2 regions of the Lactobacillus sp. wkB8 genome follow, and region 1 is predicted to be linked to the other one. Evidence: predicted binding sites of a transcription regulator. Region 1 holds the regulator's gene; the other holds the start of a gene.
What was found. Region 1 encodes LexA, which represses DNA repair genes until DNA is damaged. Its sites were predicted from a motif close to CNAACANNTGTTNG; they were not measured.

Region 1 (10,099 bases):
ATGTTAGTCCAATAAGTAAAGTTCCCAGAGGGTCAAACAGTGAATCCCATTTAAATACTTTTTTATTAATATTAATGGTTTCATCAATCATCTGGTCAAAGGCTTCCGTGTCTTCCTTGCCTTGCCCAAAAGTTTTAAGTACCTTGATGCCAGAAACAGATTCTTGCGTTTTGTTATTCAGCTTGGAGAAAGCAGCTTGAGATTTATCAAAAGCATCGTGCAGACGATCACCTAATTTCCAAGCACCCCAAGCTAAGAATGGTAAAGGCAGTAAAGCCACAATGGTTAAGCGCCAGTCAACAAAAGCAATCATGGCAACCATGGTGGAAACACTCATAATAAGCGAGTCAACTAGCGTTAAAACGCCCTCTCCTGCAACTTCCTGAATTGCGGAAACATCGTTAGTGGCATGAGCCATTAAGTCGCCAGTCCGGTGACGCTGATAAAACGTGCGATCCATTGCCATAAAATGACTAAACAATTTAGACCGCATTTGCAGCTCCAACTCAGCAGCACCGCCCCAAATTTGCTTACGCCAAAAATAGCGGAAGCCATAAAGTAAAAGTGCGGCAAAAATAATTGCCAAAATAAGCAGTCCGTATTGCTCCCAACTAATATGACCACGGTCTAATTGATCCGCCATCAAACCCAAAATCCGAGGTGGCACTAAATTTACAATAGAAGTAAGTGCCAAAAATGTGACACCAATAAGGTAACGCTTTTTTTCCTTTTTAAAAAACCAACCTAATTTAAAAAATATTCCCATGTTTCACCTGAACATTAACAATAAAAAAACGGAGACATACGCTCCGCCTTTATTTCAATTTAGCAAATTTTTATTTTTGGTGCTTCATCATGTTCATCACTTGGTTAACCTTCTTGGCTGAAGGTTTTTGTCCCATTTGTGACATCATAGCAACAATCATATCTTCACTAATTGGCGGATTATCCTTAAAGTATTTTTTCATATATGCTCTTGCACCATAAAAACCACCGACTAGGCCTAATAAAAGTGCTATAACAATTAAAAAAATAGCTAAACCCAATTTCATAAAAAATCACCTCAATTTGTCCAATAGGTATATCTTACCTAAAAATTAAGTAAAATTAAAGGTCAAAGTTAATCTTTTCTTAAACCTTTCTGACGTTGTGCTTTTTTGGCTTTTTCAGATGTTATTTCCTTGCCATTTTTATCAATAATGACCAAATTCTCAACATCTTGTTTAAAACCAGCTCTGAAATTTTTAATAAATTCCTGATGTAATTTTTTTCTTTCGTTTTCCTCTGCAGCAGTCAAACCACTGCTTTTTTTCTTATGATAAAGTTCATTAATACGATTAATTAATTTTTGTTCATTATCTTCTGTCATTTTCGCACCTCTCAATTATGAAAGTCTACCTTATTTTTGGTAATAAAAAAAGTTTAAGATTTTTCAGAACATTTGTTTGTAGTATCAAAATAAATCTGCTAAAATAAATAGTATCAAGAAAACGTTTAAAATACTGGAGATTACAATGACGACGAAACAAAATACCAAGCAGTTACAAATTTTACGTTATATTTATGAAACCGTGGCAGATCGCGGCTTTCCACCAACTGTTCGTGAAATTTGCCATGCAGTTGACCTATCGTCAACTTCTACCGTTCACGGACATTTATCTCGTTTAGAGCGTAAAGGATATTTAATTAAAGATGCAACGAAGCCCCGAGCTCTTGAAATAACTGAAGAAGGCAAAAAAGCTATTGGCATCAAGCCTAATGAAATTCCTGTTATTGGTGATGTGGCAGCTGGTCAACCGATTTTGGCAGTTGAAGATATCGAAGATTATTTTCCTCTGCCGCCTGATTTAGCTAATGATGCTGGTGACCTCTTCATGTTGAGAGTTCACGGTGAAAGTATGATTAATGCTGGTATTTTAAATGGTGATAATGTCATTGTCCGCAAGCAAAGTACGGCAATTAACGGTGAGATAGTAGTAGCAATGACTGATGAAAATGAAGCTACTGTCAAGCGCTTTTATAAGGAAAAAGGTCATTATCGCCTACAACCTGAAAATGATACGATGGATCCAATTATCTTATCCAGTGTACATATCCTGGGTAAAGTTGTTGGTCTTTATCGGAGTTCAATAGTTTAAGTTAAAAATTTGCACTATTTTTCTCTTGATTCAATAGTGCTTTTTTTTCTGTAAAATTTCTCCTACTTCTCCCAGTACCTTTTTCTGCATTTTTAATTTGTTAATTTTGGCAGATATAGTAGTGATTTTTTCTGCAATCAATTTTAAGTTTTGCTTACGCTGCTTTTCAGTACTACACGATTCATCGTGTAGTTTTTTTATTTCCTTAATTTCTTGCAGTGAAAAACCCAAGTCTTGAAACTCTTTTACTGCTTCAAAAATATCACATTCGTTTTCAGTAAACCAATAGTTTCTTCCCTTACGAGCAGGAGTTAATAAGTTTAAGTAGATATAATGTCTAACTGTATCACGTGTAGTATTTTCCTTTTGGATAAATTCTTTCAAATACATAATTATCCCCTTGATGTAGGGTCGACCCCAGATGATTAAATTTTAGCAGGAGGTATTAAAATGTCATATCTAACAATCTCTTTAACTATTATCTATGGTGCTCTTATGATTAGCGCCAGCTTTCTGCTAATCACTAGTCTACCAATTTGGTTGATCATGATTAACGTTTTGTTTGCAATAGGCGTTATTTCTGGATGTATTCTAAAGATACCACTTTTAACTACTATATTTCTAGTAGCACTTTTACTTACCGCTTTAGCAAATGGTTTTTCTCTCCATCACCAAATTACTTGGATTCACTGGTTCATAAGACTCATTTTAACCGTAGCCTTAATCTGGCTAAATTTAAGGTTTCTCTAAGCTAGCAAGTATCTTTTAGTCATTTTTATGACTATCTTAAAACGGCTTAAAATACTCTTACAAAAGGAAAAAATTAACTTTCCACAAGCAATGCTATATTTGCTTTCACAAATTTTTATAAGTAAAAACGTTGATTATTAGGCATGTATTTAGATACCTTGTGAATTATGTGGCTGTTTCACCTTGGTTCCACAGTAGTATTTTTTCACAAACTTGGTCAAATTTCACTAATGATATTAGCAGCTAAACTAATTGCTGCTTCATGAGCATCCCTGCCCCAGCCTCTTTCTTCATGCTTTTTTACATCTTTAAGAGAATCTGCTGTAAATAATATTTGTGCAAAGTCGACCCCTCTAAATTGTGCACAAGCAGCGAGCGCTGCACATTCCATTTCAACACATGAGGCGCCCAGTGCTTTAGCCTGTTTTACTTTCTTGGCAGTTTCTCTAAAAAAACCATCAGTAGTCCACGTAGTTACTTCTTTAACCGTAAAACCATTTCCGTTCATTAGCTTTTTTGTTTTGTCTAAAAATGCAGATTCTAATGCGACAAATGTTCCTGGTTTTAAATAATGAAATGACGTACCTTCGTCTCTTATGGCTTTTATAGGCACGAGAAAATAATTTTCTGGTAAATCAACCAAACAACCTGCTGAGCCAGTTGCTAAAATCTGTTTAACACCGTAACCTATTAACCAATCTAACAGTTGCACAGCGGCCGCGGCCCCCATTTTAGCCTGACAAAGGGTAAACTTTGCTCCATCTAAATCAACTTCATAAATGGGAGTTTTTCCTTCAAAACATTCAAAAAATCCCACTTGTTTATGAGGGTGACAAGCTAAAAATTGATTGATTGCAGCTGTAGTTAAAAATGCAAACAGCAATTTAGGTTGAAAATGAAAGTGATTAATTTCTTTTTCGTGCTCTGGTTCTAAAACTGCATTTGGACTAGTATCAAAATTTAATAAAAATGGTTCATTCATAATTCTACCCTCCATAAAAAATATTTTGCTGAAGATTTTAACATAAACAAAAAAGAGAATCATCCCTTTATGGAATGATTCTCTTTTACTTAAGCGTTAATTTAACGACGCTTTTCTGCAATTCTAGCAGACTTGCCGTGACGATCACGTAAGTAGTAAAGTTTAGCACGACGTACACGACCGTGACGCAATACTTCAACCTTGGCAACACGTGGATCGTTTACTGGAAAAGTACGCTCAACACCAACACCAGATGCGATCTTACGTACAGTGTAGCTGGCACCAATACCAGTTCCCTTACGCTTGATAACTACGCCTTCAAACATCTGAATACGTTCATGTGAGCCTTCAACAACACGAACATGAACACGAACTGTGTCCCCTGCACGAAAGTCAGGAATATCGTCACGTAATTGTTCTTTGGTTAATTCTTGAATTAATGGATCCATTTTTATTTTCTCCTTCTGCGGCATTCATTCACGTCATTTACGTCAGCGGAATACCCCTAACTAGTAGTGCAAAATAAATTCACACTTCAGTTATACTAGCAAAATTAACAGCTAAAATCAAGTTTGATCTTCTTCCTGCTTTATTTGTGCCAGCATTTTTTCTTCTTCTTTACTCAAAGTATAGTTTTTAAGCAAATCTGGGCGATACAAATAAGTTGCCCGCAAAGCTTCCTTATGCCGCCACTGAGCAATTTTTTGGTGATTGCCAGACGTTAAAACAGCAGGGACTTTCATACCTTCAAAATCATCAGGTCTAGTATATTGGGGATATTCCAGCAAACCGTGAGCAAAGCTTTCTTCCACCGGTGAGGCATTATTGCCTAAAATTCCCGGTATCAATCTAACTGTTGCATCAATCATACTCATTGTCGGTAATTCCCCACCCGTTAGGACATAATCTCCGATTGAAACAATTTCATCAGCTAAATCATAAATGCGCTGGTCGAAACCTTCATAGTGACCACAAATAAATGTGAGATTTTCTGCTTGAGACCACTTTTGGGCCATTTTTTGATTAAAAGTTTTACCCTGCGGCGCGGTAATGATTACTTTGCCTTTATTCCTAACTGAGTCGAGTGCCTTTTTGATCGGCATAATTTGCAAGACCATGCCTGCTCCGCCACCATAAGGACTATCATCAACGTGATGGTGAACATCAGTGGTAAAATCACGAAAATTGACTAAGTTGAGCTGCCATTTACCATCCTCAAGACCACGCCCGAGCATTGAAGTCGTCAGCGGAGTAAACATATCCGGAAAAAGCGTCAATACGTTAATCTTCATTGCGTAATCCTTCCAAGAGTTCTACAAAAACTTTTTTATGTTCAACATCTATTTTTTTAACAACTTGATCTATATAGGGAACTAAATATTCATTACCGTTTTCTTCGGTAATTTCCCAGACATCGTTCGCACCAGGAGTTTCAATACCAGTTATTTGACCCAAATTACCCCCCGATTGATTATCTATCACATCACAGCCCAATATATCGCGATAATAATAAGATCCTGCAGGCAGTTCATGTTGATTTTGTTCGCTGACAACCAAAATTTTACCAATTAACTTTTCAGCACTATTAATATCGGTAATTTCATTAAATTGTATCAGCCAAAATTGCTTAAAGGGTCTGCTTTTTCTGACTGTTAAAACCGTTTCGGGATCATTTTTGATAGCTAACTTTTTATTCAAGTCAAACCGTTCTTCAGGAAAATCGGTTATTAACGCAACTTTTACTTCCCCTTTAAGTCCGTGAGTAGACAATATCCGTGCAACATCATAAAATTGCATAATTTCTCCTAGTCAAAGAAAAAAGTTTGAAGTAGTCAACTTCAAACTTTTAACAAACGATTCACTATTTATTGAATTTGGAATCATGCAGTTTCTTCATTAAGCCTGCACCTGAAAGAAGTGAACGTACAGTATCTGAAGGTTGTGCACCTTTCTTCAACCATTCAAAAATCTTGTCTTCGTCTAATTTCAATTCCTTAGGAACAGAAACTGGGTTATAGTAACCAACTTCTTCAATAAAACGACCATCACGTGGCATTCTTGAATCAGCGACAACGATTCTATAAAATGGCTTTCTCTTAGCACCCATGCGGCGCATACGAATTTTTACTGACATAAATTTATTCCTCCTAAAAGTTACGTTAAATAATATAGCACTTATTTTTTTAGGTGTAAAGTGTTTTTACTTAACAGGTAATTTTTTATGAGTGATACCTCTTGACCTTCATCCGTTTTTTCTTATTTTTCTTAAATTTCTTCCCCATGTGACGCATAGCCATTCGTCCCATAGGAGAATTCATCCCCGGTAGATTGTCCATTCCTTTAAAATTACCCTTGGTAATTTTGCTCATCATATCGCGTGCCTGTTTAAATTGCTTAATCATTCTGTTGACTTCAACTACCGGTCGTCCAGAACCCGCTGCAATTCTTCTTCTACGGCTGGGATTAAGTAATTCAGGGTTTTCACGTTCTTCTTTTGTCATAGAAGAAATAATGGCTTTAACATAAACAATCTGTTTTTTATCAAAATTGGCATTTTTAAGTTGCGGATTGTTCGCCATTCCAGGAATCATCTTCATTAATTGATCAAGAGGGCCCATTTTTTCAACTTGTTCCAGTTGATCGACAAAGTCGTTGAAATCGAAAGTATTTTCCTTCATCTTTTCAGCAACTTCTTCAGCCTTTTTGGCATCATAATCTTGTTGAGCTTTTTCGATCAAAGTCAGCATGTCACCCATGCCCAAGATTCTTGATGCCATGCGGTCAGGGTAGAACTGTTCTAAATCTGTTAGTTTTTCACCCTGCCCAGTATAAATAATCGGTTTACCAGTCACTGCCCTAATTGATAAAGCAGCACCACCACGGGTATCACCATCAAGTTTAGTTAAAATGACACCAGTAATATCTAAACGGCTATCAAATCCTTGGGCAACATCTGTTGCAGCTTGACCAGTCATGGCATCTACTACCAATAAAATGTTATCTGGCTGCGCCACCTTTTTAACTTGCTCAAGTTCCGCCATTAGCGGTTCATCGATTTCCAGACGACCGGCCGTATCGATAATGACATAATCATTTTTGTTTGTTTCAGCTTGCCGCAAACCATTTTGAACAATTTGAGCCACATCTTTTTGGTCCTTTTCGCTATAAACCGGAACTTTTAATTGGTCGCCAATTTGCTGCAACTGGTCAATAGCAGCAGGACGGTATATATCTCCTGCGATTAATAAAGGGCGGGCTTTTTCTTTTTGCATTAATAGGTTGGCTAGCTTACCGACAGTAGTTGTTTTACCAGTACCTTGAAGTCCCACCATCATAATTACGGTTGGAATGTGCTTAGACTTATTTAAAGTTACGGCACTATCACCCATCATCTTAGTCAATTCATCATTGACAATTTTAATAACCTGCTGACCGGGATTAAGACTTTCTTGGACTTCTTTTCCTAGTGCTTCCTGCTTAATTTTCTTAATAAAGTCTTTCACAACTTTAAAATTGACGTCGGCTTCAAGCAATGCAAGTCTTATTTCACGACTGGCACTGTTGATATCGTCTTCTGATATTTTTCCTTTACCGGTTAAATTTTTTAAGGCCTTTTGAATCCTCTCACTTAAATTTTCAAATGCCATATATTTATTCTCCCCTTAGTTGTTTTAATAGATTAGTGGACAGCTCCAAAGCCTCATTTGGATTGTCTTTTTTTATTGCGGATATAACATGGTCTAAATTAAGCTCTATTTTATTGTAATCACGCTTCATATGTAAATTATCTTCGTAATTTTTTAAAAGTTTACGGCAGCGACGTAAATTATCGTAGACTGCCTGTCGAGAAACATGATGGTTGGCAGCTATTTCTCCTAAAGATAAATCATTATAATAATAATCCTCAAAATAATTTTGTTGGCTTCTGGTTAAAAGACGACCATAGTATGCGTATAGGTCACCTAAAATTTCATTTTTTTCGAGTTCGTTCATTACTCTCACCTTGAACCAGTATAGCAAAAATGTTGGTAATTGACGATCTTGAAAACCGGATTTTAAGTATGCAAAAGACACAAGTCCTTGCTTTTCACTATAAAAATTTGTATCATGGTTTTTAATGAATTTTTTGGATATTTATATAGCGATTATAAATTGAGTTATTCTTAAAATTTATCAAAAAGTTGGTACGAAAATTATTAATTTAAGTACCACTTTTTTTATTGAAATTGTTAATTTGCAAAAAATGTTAGTTCTGATCTTTTAATTTATATTAAAAAAGTTCACACCCTAGTCACTTACTGTGTGAACTTTTTGCTGGTTCGCTGATAAATTAATTTGTAAATTAAACACTAAACTTTAAGGAGCATAAACAGTGAATTTATGGGAAAAAATGAACCGTAAAGAAGATCCTGGCATTTATCAGGAAAAAGACGGTCATTTAGTTAGAACACTTAAAGTGCGTGATTTTTTGGCGCTTGGTGTAGGGACTATAGTTTCAACTTCAATTTTTACTTTACCAGGTGAAGTTGCAGCTTTACATACTGGACCTGCGGTGGCTATTTCATGTGTCATAGCATCAATTGTAGCTGGTTTAGTTGCATTTGCTTATGCCGAAATGGCTGCGGCGATGCCTTTTGCTGGTTCCGTATATTCTTGGATTAACGTGATTTTTGGAGAATTTTGGGGTTGGTTTTCCGGCTGGGCCCTATTAGCTGAATATTTAATTGGAATGGCCTTTATTAGTTCAGGCTTGTCAGCTAATCTGCGTGCATTAATTGCACCGCTTGGTTGGAAATTACCAGCTGCCTTAGCTAATCCATTAGGTGTCAATGGTGGTTTAGTTGATTTAGTGGCATTAATAGCAATTTTACTGGCCGCATTTTTAGTCAGTTTTGGTGTTTCAAAAGCCTCTCGCGTAGAAAATGTGTTAGTAGTAGTCAAAGTTTTAGCAATATTGCTTTTTGTTATTGTGGGCTTGACAGTTGTTAAAAAAGCTAATTTTATTCCATTTATTCCTCATTACCGCGCAACCGCAAACGGACCGTTTGGTGGCTGGCAAGGTATTTACGCTGGGGTTTCCATGATTTATATTTCATTTTTAGGATTTGATACCATAGCGTCTAACTCAGCAGAAGCTGTTAATCCTCAAAAAACACTGCCAAAAGGAATTATTGGCTCATTGTTCATTGCTGTGGCTTTATTTGTGGCAGTAAGCTTAGTTCTGGTTGGCATGGTACCTTATCAACAATACCTAAACTCGGCTGAGCCAGTTGGTTATGCTTTGAGAAAAACCGGTTTTACTCACATTGCTACTATTGTGCAATCAATCGCAATTTTAGGTATGTTTACGGCCTTAATTGGGCTTTGTATGGCAAGCTCACGTTTAGTTTACTCACTTGGACGTGATGGCATGTTACCTAAACAACTGGGTAAGTTAAATCGTGAACATCGCCCAGCCAATTCGTTATGGACCATCGCCATTGTTTCAATCATTATCTCGTCTTTTATACCATTTACATTCCTAACACAATTAGTTTCTGCCGGAACTTTAATTGCCTTTATGTTCGTGTCAATTGGGATTTACCGTTTAAGACCGCGAGAAGGAAAAGACATCGTTGATCCAGCATTCAAAATGCCTTGGTACCCTGTTTTACCGCTTTTAGCATTTTTAGGTTCATTAGCTGTATTTTGGGGCCTAGACCTTCAAGCTAAGAAATACATGCTAATTTGGTCAATTATTGGCATTATTATTTATTTGGTTTATGGCATGCGCCATTCAACTATGAACAATAAAATTGAGAAATAAGAAAAGCCTGGGGCCTCCCAGGCTTTTTATTTAAGTAAAAATTGTCCTATTCAAAAAACTTTTTGGGTATCTGTCGATCATAAGATAATAAATCTTTGTACCAATAAAAAGAATCCTTTTTATATCGCTGATACGTTCCCTTGCCGTCATCATCGAGATCAACGTAAACTAGACCATAACGTTTAGACATTTGAGTAGTTGAAGCTGAAACCATATCAGTTGTACCCCACATTAAATAACCCATTAATTCAATGCCATCATTATTAACTGATTCAAGCATTTGTGCAATATGTTTTTTCAAGTAATCTATGCGATACTCATCGTGAACCCTTTGGTCTTCAGTCAATGTATCTTTAGCACCTAGCCCATTTTCAACTATAAACAAGGGCTTTTGGTATCTATCATATAAATTAATCAATGTTA
Region 2 (10,099 bases), 940 kb from region 1:
TTCCTCCCACTGCGGGAAATGTCCGGAATGGTCAAACCAAATTATATTGCACGGACTAGTAATTTTAGCAGCATATTCTGCAGTCAATTGCGAGGACACATGGTGGTCATGCCTGCCCTCACAGAAAGCGATGGGAACGGCAAAATGCAGGATATTTTCAAAATTAACGTTCATCAGTTCTTCCCAAAAATATTGAATTGATTGCTTCGAGCCTTGCAAACGATGAATTAAGTCTTTAAAAGAATAATCTTTAGCCGATATAAAAGGACCAATTAATTTGCGGTAGTTTTTAGCGCCGTAGATTGAGCCGCCATAAGCCACAATCATTTTAGTTAATTTGAGGCTGGCTTTAGTTGGTTCATGGACAAAATCAAGTTGGTCAAGTTTGGCAGTATTTTTCATTTTTGTTCGTAAAAAAGCTTTTTGTAAAGCAATATTCTTTTTCATATTAACGACTTGACCAATTCCGATATATTGCGTAACTAGGTCTGGATACTTTTGAATAAAATTGAGCCCTAAAACCGTGCCCCAAGAATGACCCATGATAATCAATTTATCTTGTTTTAACCGTTTTAATAAATAAAGCACAAACTGATGAATATCTGCCAAGATGGTATTAATGGACAAGTTTTCTTCAGGTGAAAATTTGTAATACGATAGTCCGCTGCCTCTTTGTTCCAGATTGACAAAGATAAAATGATCTTCTAGTTCGCTATTAAATTTTTTGGTCAAGGGGATGCAGGCATCACCCGGTCCACCATGCAAATATAAAATGATTGGTTTCCGGCCTTGCTTTGAACTAATTGAAAAATAAAGTTTAGTGCCGTTAATTATGACGTTTTCTATTACTGATGTGCTACTCATTTTTTGCCTATATTCATATAATCGCTTGTTATTATGCATACACTGCTACTTTATTTAAGTATATTATTAATGTCTCTGCTTTGTAAATTGCAAATTATATTTACAAGGCTGACGCAATTTTTATCAAATAAAAGTTCGTAACTTTTACTACTCTAAACTAAAAAACCGATATATATCAAATAATCTGACGAACTTTACGCTAGAAAAAAGTACCAAGCATTTTTATATGCCTGGTACTCAAATCCTGTTAAATTTTACTCATTTTTACCTTCAGCCTTGTAAAATTTAACTCGATTAAGTAAATAGTCAAATAAGAACACACAGATTAAATTTAAGACAATAATCAAGAGTATCAATAACGGGTGGTCTTCTTGCTCATCTGTCATATTCAATAAATATAAAGTTTCAAAACTAATGGGTACGCCTTGTAATGCCAAACAGTAAATTAAATCATTTTCGACTTGGTCAATAAATGTATCTTCTTTTACTTCAAACCAAGCTGTAGCAATTATTGTCATGATGAACGCACTAATTGACCATATTAAGTTATAGTTCGGCTTATTGGAGAAAAAAAGCGCCATTCCAAATGGACACAACAATAGTAAAGCAGCTCTTGCTAATTTCATTTTCATCTTATTTCCCACAGCCTTTCTTTTTCGAATTATTTTAATTATTTTATTATTTATAATTATAAATGAAATGTGGTATTAATCAAAGGTTCTATTAGTCACTGCAGTTGTTCCGTTAGAAATATCAGCTATTGTATCTGTTTCAGATTGGTCAAAAATCAGCTTAATTTATCTCTAATTAAAAATTTTACAATTTAATATTTATGTACTAACCTATAAGTAATTATTATCACTGATATAACTAAAAGCTTAAATTAAATTATAACTGTTTCTTGTATCTGTGAAAAACTTAATATTGCTTTGTGCATAATAAATTTTGACAACATCATGATTAGAGGAACTATCGATAATGACCAGAAACCAGACTACGATAAAAGAACAACTGTTACAAGATCATGGCTATAAATATTTATGGTTTATTGTATTAGGCGCATTCTTATTGGTTTTAATCTTACCGTTTTTCAAATCTGTTGATTTAAGCGTTTGCGCCTTAGGTCTTCTACTATCAGCTTTGGCGGAAGTATTGACAACATTTTTTCAACACAAACATATTACCTTTATTATAAGTTTGGTTTTAGGTTGGCTATTAGCTCTAATAATTGGCGTTATTCTGTTTTTTTACATTATGTGGGCTTCAGGCAATATGCTTTTCGTTAAATAATAAATTTAAATAAATATCGCCACAAAAAAGAAAGAGCACGAAAACAGGCAAACCACTTAAATTGTGATTTGCCCGCTTTTTAGTTGATGCTCAAATAGCAGTGTCCCGGTAATTAAAACTAATGAGGCTAGACTTTAAAAGCTGCGCCTTAATCATCGTGTTCTTTGTGCCATTCTTTAATTTGTTCCAGCCTCTTTTTAAAACGGTCTTCATGACCCTGCGAGGTTGGCAAATAATATTCGTGTCCCTCTAAACTTGGTGGCATAGTTTTCATTGTCGTTAACTTGTCTTTAGCATAATGCGCCAGCTGGTAACCTTTACCATAGCCTAAATCTTTCATTAACTTAGTTGGGGCGTTGCGAATCTGCAAAGGTACTGGTTCATCAATAGTCTTCTTAACATCTTCTTCAGCAGCTAGTCTAGCCTTATAAACTGCGTTTGATTTCGGAGCAAGTGACAGATAAATCACAGCTTCTGTCAAATGCACATCACATTCCGGCATCCCTATAAATTGGCAAGCCTGAAAGACGTTGACCGCCACATTCAGCGCATTAGTATCTGCCAAGCCAATATCTTCGCTGGCAAAGCGCACTAGTCTACGTGCAATATAAAGCGGATCTTCTCCACCTTCAAGCATGCGCGACAGCCAATAAATTGCCGCGTCTACATCGCTGTTACGCATTGATTTATGCAAAGCGGAGATAATATTGTAGTGTTCTTCCCCGTCTTTATCATACAAGACTGACTTTTGTGTGATTAATTGCCCCAGACTGTCCATAGTCACAGCGATCGTATTACCACTTTTGTTGCCATTTAAAACCGCCATCTCTAACGTATTTAAAGCAGTTCTGGCATCACCGTTGGCAAATTTGGCAATGGCTTCAATCTCCTGCTCACTGATTTTAACGGTTAATTTGCCAAAACCGTTAGGGTTGCGCAAAGCATTTTGCAATAACTTGATAATATCTTTGACTTCAAGCGGTTTTAAGACAAAAACCTTGCAGCGTGAAAGCAGTGCCGAATTAACTTCAAAGGAAGGATTTTCGGTCGTGGCGCCAATTAACGTGATACTGCCACGTTCAACATAGGGTAAAAAAGCATCTTGTTGTGCTTTATTAAAGCGATGGATTTCATCTACAAATACCAGCGTTTTTTGCCCCACTTCGTGTTCTGCTTCAGCCTGCCTCATAATTTTGCGGATTTTAGTAATGCTGCTGTCAACCGCACTAAAATTAAAAAAGCTCGCTTGACTCTGCCGGGCAATTATTTCAGCCAAAGTCGTTTTGCCGACTCCCGGTGGTCCCCAAAAAATCATTGAGGAAACCTGGTCATTATCAATGATTTCTCGCAAAATTTTTCCCGGTCCCAGCAGCTGTTCTTGTCCTACAAACTGATCTAGATTTTGGGGACGTACGCGGTTAGCCAATGGTTCATTTTGCCCACTGTTTGCAAATAATGATTCTTGCTTCATCATTACATCTTCTTTATTTACTTCTAGATACTTACTAACCTAATTATACAAGTATTTGTTCGCTAGCAAAAATAAATGAACGTCTGTTTGCTCTGATTTTAATAACTAGTTTGCGTTATAATTATATTGGTTATAAAGTCACATATAATGAGGTGAAGATATGAAATTTTTCAAGAAAATTGGTCTTGGCTTAGCCGCAACAGTGTTGACAATTAGTCCGCTGCTGCCAAGTCTAAATCATATTCAAACAGTGCAAGCTGCGCCAAAAACACAAAAACTAGCTAAAAACAGAATTACTTTAGTCAATGACGCACCCGTATATAATCAATATGGTCAAAGACTTAAAGCAAGAAAAAACGGGAATTATTCTGTAATCGAAGCAGATGTTAATGGATTCTGCTATGTTTCTTCTTTTGATGTCGACTCCTTAGATTATTACGGCACAATAATGATTAATGGGCAAAAATACTATAAAATTGGTCAAGGAGAATATATTAATGACGGTGATGTCAATAACGTTAACGGCAAAAGCTTTAAGACCGGTAAGCTGGTTTTGAATCACAGATCTGCAATCTATACTAAAACCGGTAAACTAAAAGGCAAGACTCTACCAGTTAAATCAGTCGTTAACTATCAGGGTCAGGTTAAGCAAACTCAATCCAAGCAAAAATATTACTTTGCAAAATTTAACGTTTCTGAGCAAAAGACAACCTTTTATTACTTGCCGACAGAAACAGTTAATGGTAAAGACTGTTATGCAATAGGGAAGAATCGTTATATTAGAGCAAATAACGTTGATAGTATAGATGGATATCCTCTTATGTATAATGGCGTTAGCTATGCCACTGTTCTCAAAAAGACGACAACTCAAACATTAACCAATGATTCTACTAAGCACGTTCTAAAAAAGGGGCAAAAAATTAAAGTTGATTTAGCGGTTGAGCCTTGGGCAGAAGACTTTGAAGGCTATATCTATCGCCTGCACGATTATCCTAACGAATATGTTGCTCAAAGTTACATTAAATTGAGAAACTATTTGCCAACATCAAGTTACGATGAACTGACATTCACCTATGTAAGGCCTAATACTACGACAAATACTAAATTCTATAATTTTGACGGTACTCCAACAGGTATCAGTTACAGGAACCGTAAGCAAAACCCCTTGACCGTTGATGGTCTTTATTACTTATGGGTACCTAGCGAAAACAAAGCAGAACTGTTTTATCACTTTTTAACCTACAGAATAGACAGAAACTATTTTGTTAATAACGACGGCACTGACCTTAAAAAACCAGAGTTTGATAAAAACAATAAACTAATTGAATCGACAGAAGATAAGATGCGTTATACTAACAGCTTTGTCAAAGCTAGTGATGTTACTTTTGCCAGTGGAATTAAACTTACCCCTCTCAATACTGCTAAAGATGCTGAGAACGATCAGAAAGTAGCAACAGATAAGAATAAGCAAGAATTACAAAGAAAATTTGAGGAAAATAAGAATAACAAGAATGTTAAGTGTGAGCAACAAAGTGCAGTAAGTAATTATAATAATGCTTTGATGATTGCTTCTTCTGTTTTACAATCTCCAAAAGCAACGATTGCTCAAGTAAAGCAGGCAATTTGGCTACTTGACACAACCAAAATTCAATTAAGTACTTTAAACTTCGCTGAATGGAGTTAAATTAAAAAAATGGAGTTAGTCCACCAAATAAGAGTGGTTTAACTCTATTTTTATTGCTTAATTTGAAAACTAACTAAATCACGCGAAAATATTGAAAGCCACGCAAAAGTTTAGGTAATTTATATAATAAAACAATTTTAAATATCAGTTTAGGGTACAATGATATTAACCTAAGCGTTTTTTGTGAGGTCATAAAATGAAATTTTTCAAGAAAGTTGGCATTGGCTTAACAGCCCTGGCCCTATCCACCACTCTATTTTTGCCATATACCGCTAACCCCCAAACAGTAGAAGCTGCTCAGAAAGCCAAAGGAAAAGTCACGCTGCTTGAGAGCGATTATGTTTACAACCCGTCAGGCCATAAAATAAAATTGAAGCAAAATCGGGGTACACATAGCTATAACATTCCTAACGGCTTTAGCGCTGATCCCAAGGGCTATTTGACTACAGAAATGATAGTTTATGATGATGACAGTAGAACCAATTATCCCTACTACGGCACTAAAAAAATTAACGGGCAAAAGTTTTACCACTTGGGGCATAACTATTATATTAATAGTGCTAATGTTTTAAAAGTCAATGGGCGCAATATCACACAAGGTAAATTGACTATCAAACACGATGCACTGATTTACACCAAGACTGGCAAAACAACGGGAAAGAAACTTAGAACTAATACAGTTGTTAAGTACCAGGGAAAAGCTAAGACTGCTACCAAAACACCCAAATATTTTTACTACCTTAATGATGTCGCAAGGTACTTCCAGCCCAAATACGTACCTGCCCACAAAATAAAAGGAAAATATTTTTACTCTTTAGGACATAACAGTTACATTAAAGCAGCCAACGTCGGCTATATTAACGGTCACATTGCTCGCTACAACGGTGTTTCGTCAGCGACTGTTCTTAAGAACACCGCCAGCATAACGGTAAATTATTCTGCCGTTAAACGTAAACTGAAAAAAGGACAGAAGATTAAACTTGATTTAACTGTTATTCCTTACCAAAATGATGGCTTTGAGGGTTATCTTTACAGACTGCACGACTATCCGGATGAATATGTTGATGAAGATGATGTTAAATTGAAAAAGAATTTGCCTATCATTGACTATCGCGACTTAGTTTATACTTACGTTACGCCAGTGACAGACAACAGCGTTGAACTTTATGACACATCTGGCAAGACAATTGGTAAACGTATTATAAAGCCGCAATACAGTAATCTAACAGTTGATGGCATAATGTATCTCTGGGTACCTGAGGAAAATAAGGCGGAACTGTTTTATCATTGTTTAAATTACAGTGACGCTAGTGTGATTGATGCCAACCAACCAAACCCGGTGCCAAATTCAGAACCAACTTACCCTGCAAAAAAGCAAGCATTAATCTATGGCAATAACTTTATTAAGGTGAATGATGTGAAATACGTCAGCGGGTTAAAGCTAAAAGCACTGAATACGATTGAGCAGGCTGAAAATGGGCAAAAGATTGCGACAGGAGCTGATAAGCAGGAACTGCTCACACTTTTTAACGAAGGAAAAGATCTAGCACAAAATAGCGCCTATGATAATCTCATGTCTAATTATGATTGTGCCTTAAGAAACGCTTCTGCTACGTTAAGGTCTGATAAGGCAACTGTTACGCAGGTAGATGAAGCTGTCTGGTACGTTAAAACCGCTAAAAAACAGCTGACAACTATGTCTACTCCGCCGGGTGATTAAATGTCTACTGGCTTGAGCAATATTAGTTTTACAAAAATAGTCCAAGCAAATATAATAGACAATATGTAGAGCCTGGCAAAAACGAGACTATCAGTTTAATGCTAATTTATCAGTTACTAATTATTAAAAAGTAGCTATAAACTGATAAAAAGTTGTGATAGGCTTAGTGATAAAGGTTATTAAAATCAAATTTAAAGGAGTAAATCAAAGTGAAATTACATAAAAATATTATTGTTGCAGCTGTCGCGGGTATTACCGTTTTAGCGCCAATTATTAGTCAAACTTCAGCTGTTTTAGCAGATGTCGCTGCAACTAATCAAACAAATACTAATACAAATAATCCAGACACAAGTGCAACAGATAAAACTGAAACTCCTGTAGCTGAACCAATTTCGCAACCTATCCAAGATACCCACGTATTAACATCAGAAATATCTTGCCCTGTAGCTGAACCAAAGACCAATATCCACAAAACTAAGAAAACTTGGTCAAAACGCCACCAAAAAGCAAATAATTATTTCAATAAGAACGTCAAGAAGGGGCAAAAGTTAACGAATAAGGCTAAAAAATTAGCCCTTTACAAGAAGACCTTGAAGCATTTTAAAAATTATAAGACTAAGTATGCCAAGACTTTCAAGAACTGTCTTAACGCTGAAATTAAGTGGTTAAAGAGACAAATTAAGAAAGATGTTCCTACTACTAAACCATCAGGCGATTTAAAGCCACAACCTGTACAAAAGCCAAAGAAAGCAAAAGCACCTAAACAGCATGTTGGATGGAGTGATGTTGTAGAATATGGTGATTATTTATACGATTATAACTATTACAAGAAACACCCACAGGTTGATACATCATTAATTAAAAGCGATATTAAAGCTTTGAAGAAACGTGGGTACAAGTTTAATTCTAATCTATCTGATAAAGGTCATGAAGCACATAACAAGAAACTTGCAATTCGTGACGCTGAGCTTATTAATGAAGGCAAATTAAAATAATCTTCAGTGCTCTCACTAATAAAACAAAAGGCTAATTCGTAGTTAAAACGAACTAGCCTTTTTTGTATTATTTAAGTTTGAACCCTTTAGGCAGCTGCGGCTTTTTGCCATTATACATAACATAAGTTTCTTTAGGACTCTTTTTAGCCGAATGGTTATACAGTTTTAGCAATTGTTTTGCAGTATATTTCTTGCCTTTCGGCTTTCTAATTGTGCCTTTGCCTACTGCTTGGATATGCTTAAATCCTTGACCTACTCCTGAACTCTTACGTAAGCGGTAATGACCGAGCTTGACAACAAATCCTTTAGGATTACCAGCATTTTTCAAAATCTGACTATTATGAATATTAAAATGGCTTAAATCAACTCCAGCGAGTTTCTGATCATTAGTAAACATTTCCGTTGAATCATACACTTTTGGTAACTGCCAGCCACGCAAATCAACAAAAACAAGATTATCACAGTCCATAAACATTTGGCTGACCCTGGTAACCTGACGTGTATCCCAAGTATGCAGGTCAAGCTGCTCCAGACTTTTTGCACCCTTAAACATCCTAAGCATATCAGTAACTTTGGCAGTATTAAAGTGCCTCAAGTCAATGTCTTTTAGACTGCTGTCGCCACTGAACATTGAATTCATCCAGCGTACGTTCTTGGTATTCCAGCCCGTTAAATTGAGTTTAGCCAAAGAGCTGTCTCCAGAAAACAGCGAGATCATATTAGTAACGTTGCTGGTATCAAAACTACTTAAATCCAAACTAGTAACAGCTGGATTGTATGCGAACATTTCTTTCATATCTTTAACTTTACTCGTATCAAAGTGACCGAAATTTAGCTGATCCAAATGGGCGAATTTTGCAAACATACCAGACATATCTGTAACATTACTGGTATTAAAGCCACTTAAGTCAAGTTTAGTTAAATTAGAACACCCTTGGAACATATTTTTCATACTGGTGACATTTTTGGTGTCCCAATTAACCAAATTTAAGTGAGTAACAGTGCTACCCCTAAACATTTCCGCCATATCAGTCACTTGACTGGTATCAAAATTACTCAAATCAAGACTTGACAGATTTTGGGTACTGGAAAACATACCAGACATATTATTAACTTTACTAGTGTTAAAGTGCTTAAGATTTAGTTCAGGAACCTTTACTCCAGCAAACATACCAGCCATGTTAGTGACATTACCGGTATTAAAATTAGCAAGATTAAGTTCTGCCACATCGCTATCCGCAAACATATCTGCCATATTGGTCACTTGGCTGGTAGCAAAATTATTCAGATTAAGATGTTTCATCGAGCTGTTTCTAAACATACCACTCATATTAGTGACTTTGCTGGTATTAAAACCGCTCAAATCTACTTCTGTTAGTGCTGTGCTGTCAAACATTCGTTCCATACTAGTCACTTGGCTGGTATCAAAGTGACTCACATCAGCTTTAGTTAGGGCTTGGTCATTGGCAAAAAGAAAAGCCATATTTGTCACTTGACTAGTATCAACTTTGTCGAGGCCCGTAATATCCTTCAAATGCTCAAGATCGGAAAACTTTTCTGCCGAGTTCGGAGCCATTTGAACCGGTGTTTCAAACACAATATGCTCAATATTACCAGACCATTTAAACTGCTTTAAAAACGGTGTACTTGATAATTGACTATCCTTTTGCGCGCCACTAATCCGCAGGGTTCTGGTAATAATGTCATATTTCCATGTGCAGCTGCCATCAGTGCCAGTCCACAGACCAGCATCAGCTGGCAAACCTGTCGCACTAACTGGGACAGCAGTAGGAGGTTCTGTTGCGGCAGCCACATTTAAATTGGTGTGCAACGTTACGACTAAACCTAATGCCATTGCTGCCAAGCCTGCACCTGTCTTTTTTAACTTGATTAAAATGGGTAATTTCATCTTGACACCTCTTTTCTCTTACCCTAATTATACGGGTATTTTACTTAAAACTAATTAATAATTTAAAACTTAAGTTAAACTTTGCCAGACTATTATTCTTTTACTGTAAGACATGTATTGCTGCACCTATATTAGGTTATAATAAATTTAGTAGAAAGGATTAGTA

Region 2: a site for LexA is predicted at 3,702-3,715, ahead of LACWKB8_RS00785 (replication-associated recombination protein A). Genes of this name have one in related genera too.

What each region holds. Positions count from the first base shown of each region.
Region 1 is NZ_CP009531.1:1,146,280-1,156,378, forward strand. Features, by position in the region: gene LACWKB8_RS05335 (ABC transporter ATP-binding protein) at 1-766, opposite strand, end outside; gene LACWKB8_RS05340 (YneF family protein) at 837-1,052, opposite strand; gene LACWKB8_RS05345 (DUF896 domain-containing protein) at 1,121-1,369, opposite strand; gene lexA (transcriptional repressor LexA) at 1,515-2,138, shown strand; gene LACWKB8_RS05355 (MerR family transcriptional regulator) at 2,169-2,528, opposite strand; gene LACWKB8_RS05360 (hypothetical protein) at 2,589-2,888, shown strand; gene LACWKB8_RS05365 (nucleoside phosphorylase) at 3,106-3,870, opposite strand; gene rplS (50S ribosomal protein L19) at 3,972-4,319, opposite strand; gene trmD (tRNA (guanosine(37)-N1)-methyltransferase TrmD) at 4,437-5,162, opposite strand; gene rimM (ribosome maturation factor RimM) at 5,152-5,667, opposite strand; gene rpsP (30S ribosomal protein S16) at 5,732-6,004, opposite strand; gene ffh (signal recognition particle protein) at 6,090-7,517, opposite strand; gene ylxM (YlxM family DNA-binding protein) at 7,522-7,863, opposite strand; gene LACWKB8_RS05400 (APC family permease) at 8,243-9,676, shown strand; gene LACWKB8_RS05405 (glycoside hydrolase family 1 protein) at 9,723-10,099, opposite strand, start outside.
Region 2 is NZ_CP009531.1:165,041-175,139, reverse strand. Features, by position in the region: gene LACWKB8_RS00800 (alpha/beta fold hydrolase) at 1-864, opposite strand, end outside; gene LACWKB8_RS00795 (hypothetical protein) at 1,119-1,490, opposite strand; gene LACWKB8_RS00790 (hypothetical protein) at 1,843-2,154, shown strand; gene LACWKB8_RS00785 (replication-associated recombination protein A) at 2,303-3,625, opposite strand; gene LACWKB8_RS00780 (SLAP domain-containing protein) at 3,786-5,309, shown strand; gene LACWKB8_RS00775 (SLAP domain-containing protein) at 5,506-7,029, shown strand; gene LACWKB8_RS00770 (hypothetical protein) at 7,239-8,024, shown strand; gene LACWKB8_RS00765 (BspA family leucine-rich repeat surface protein) at 8,092-9,933, opposite strand.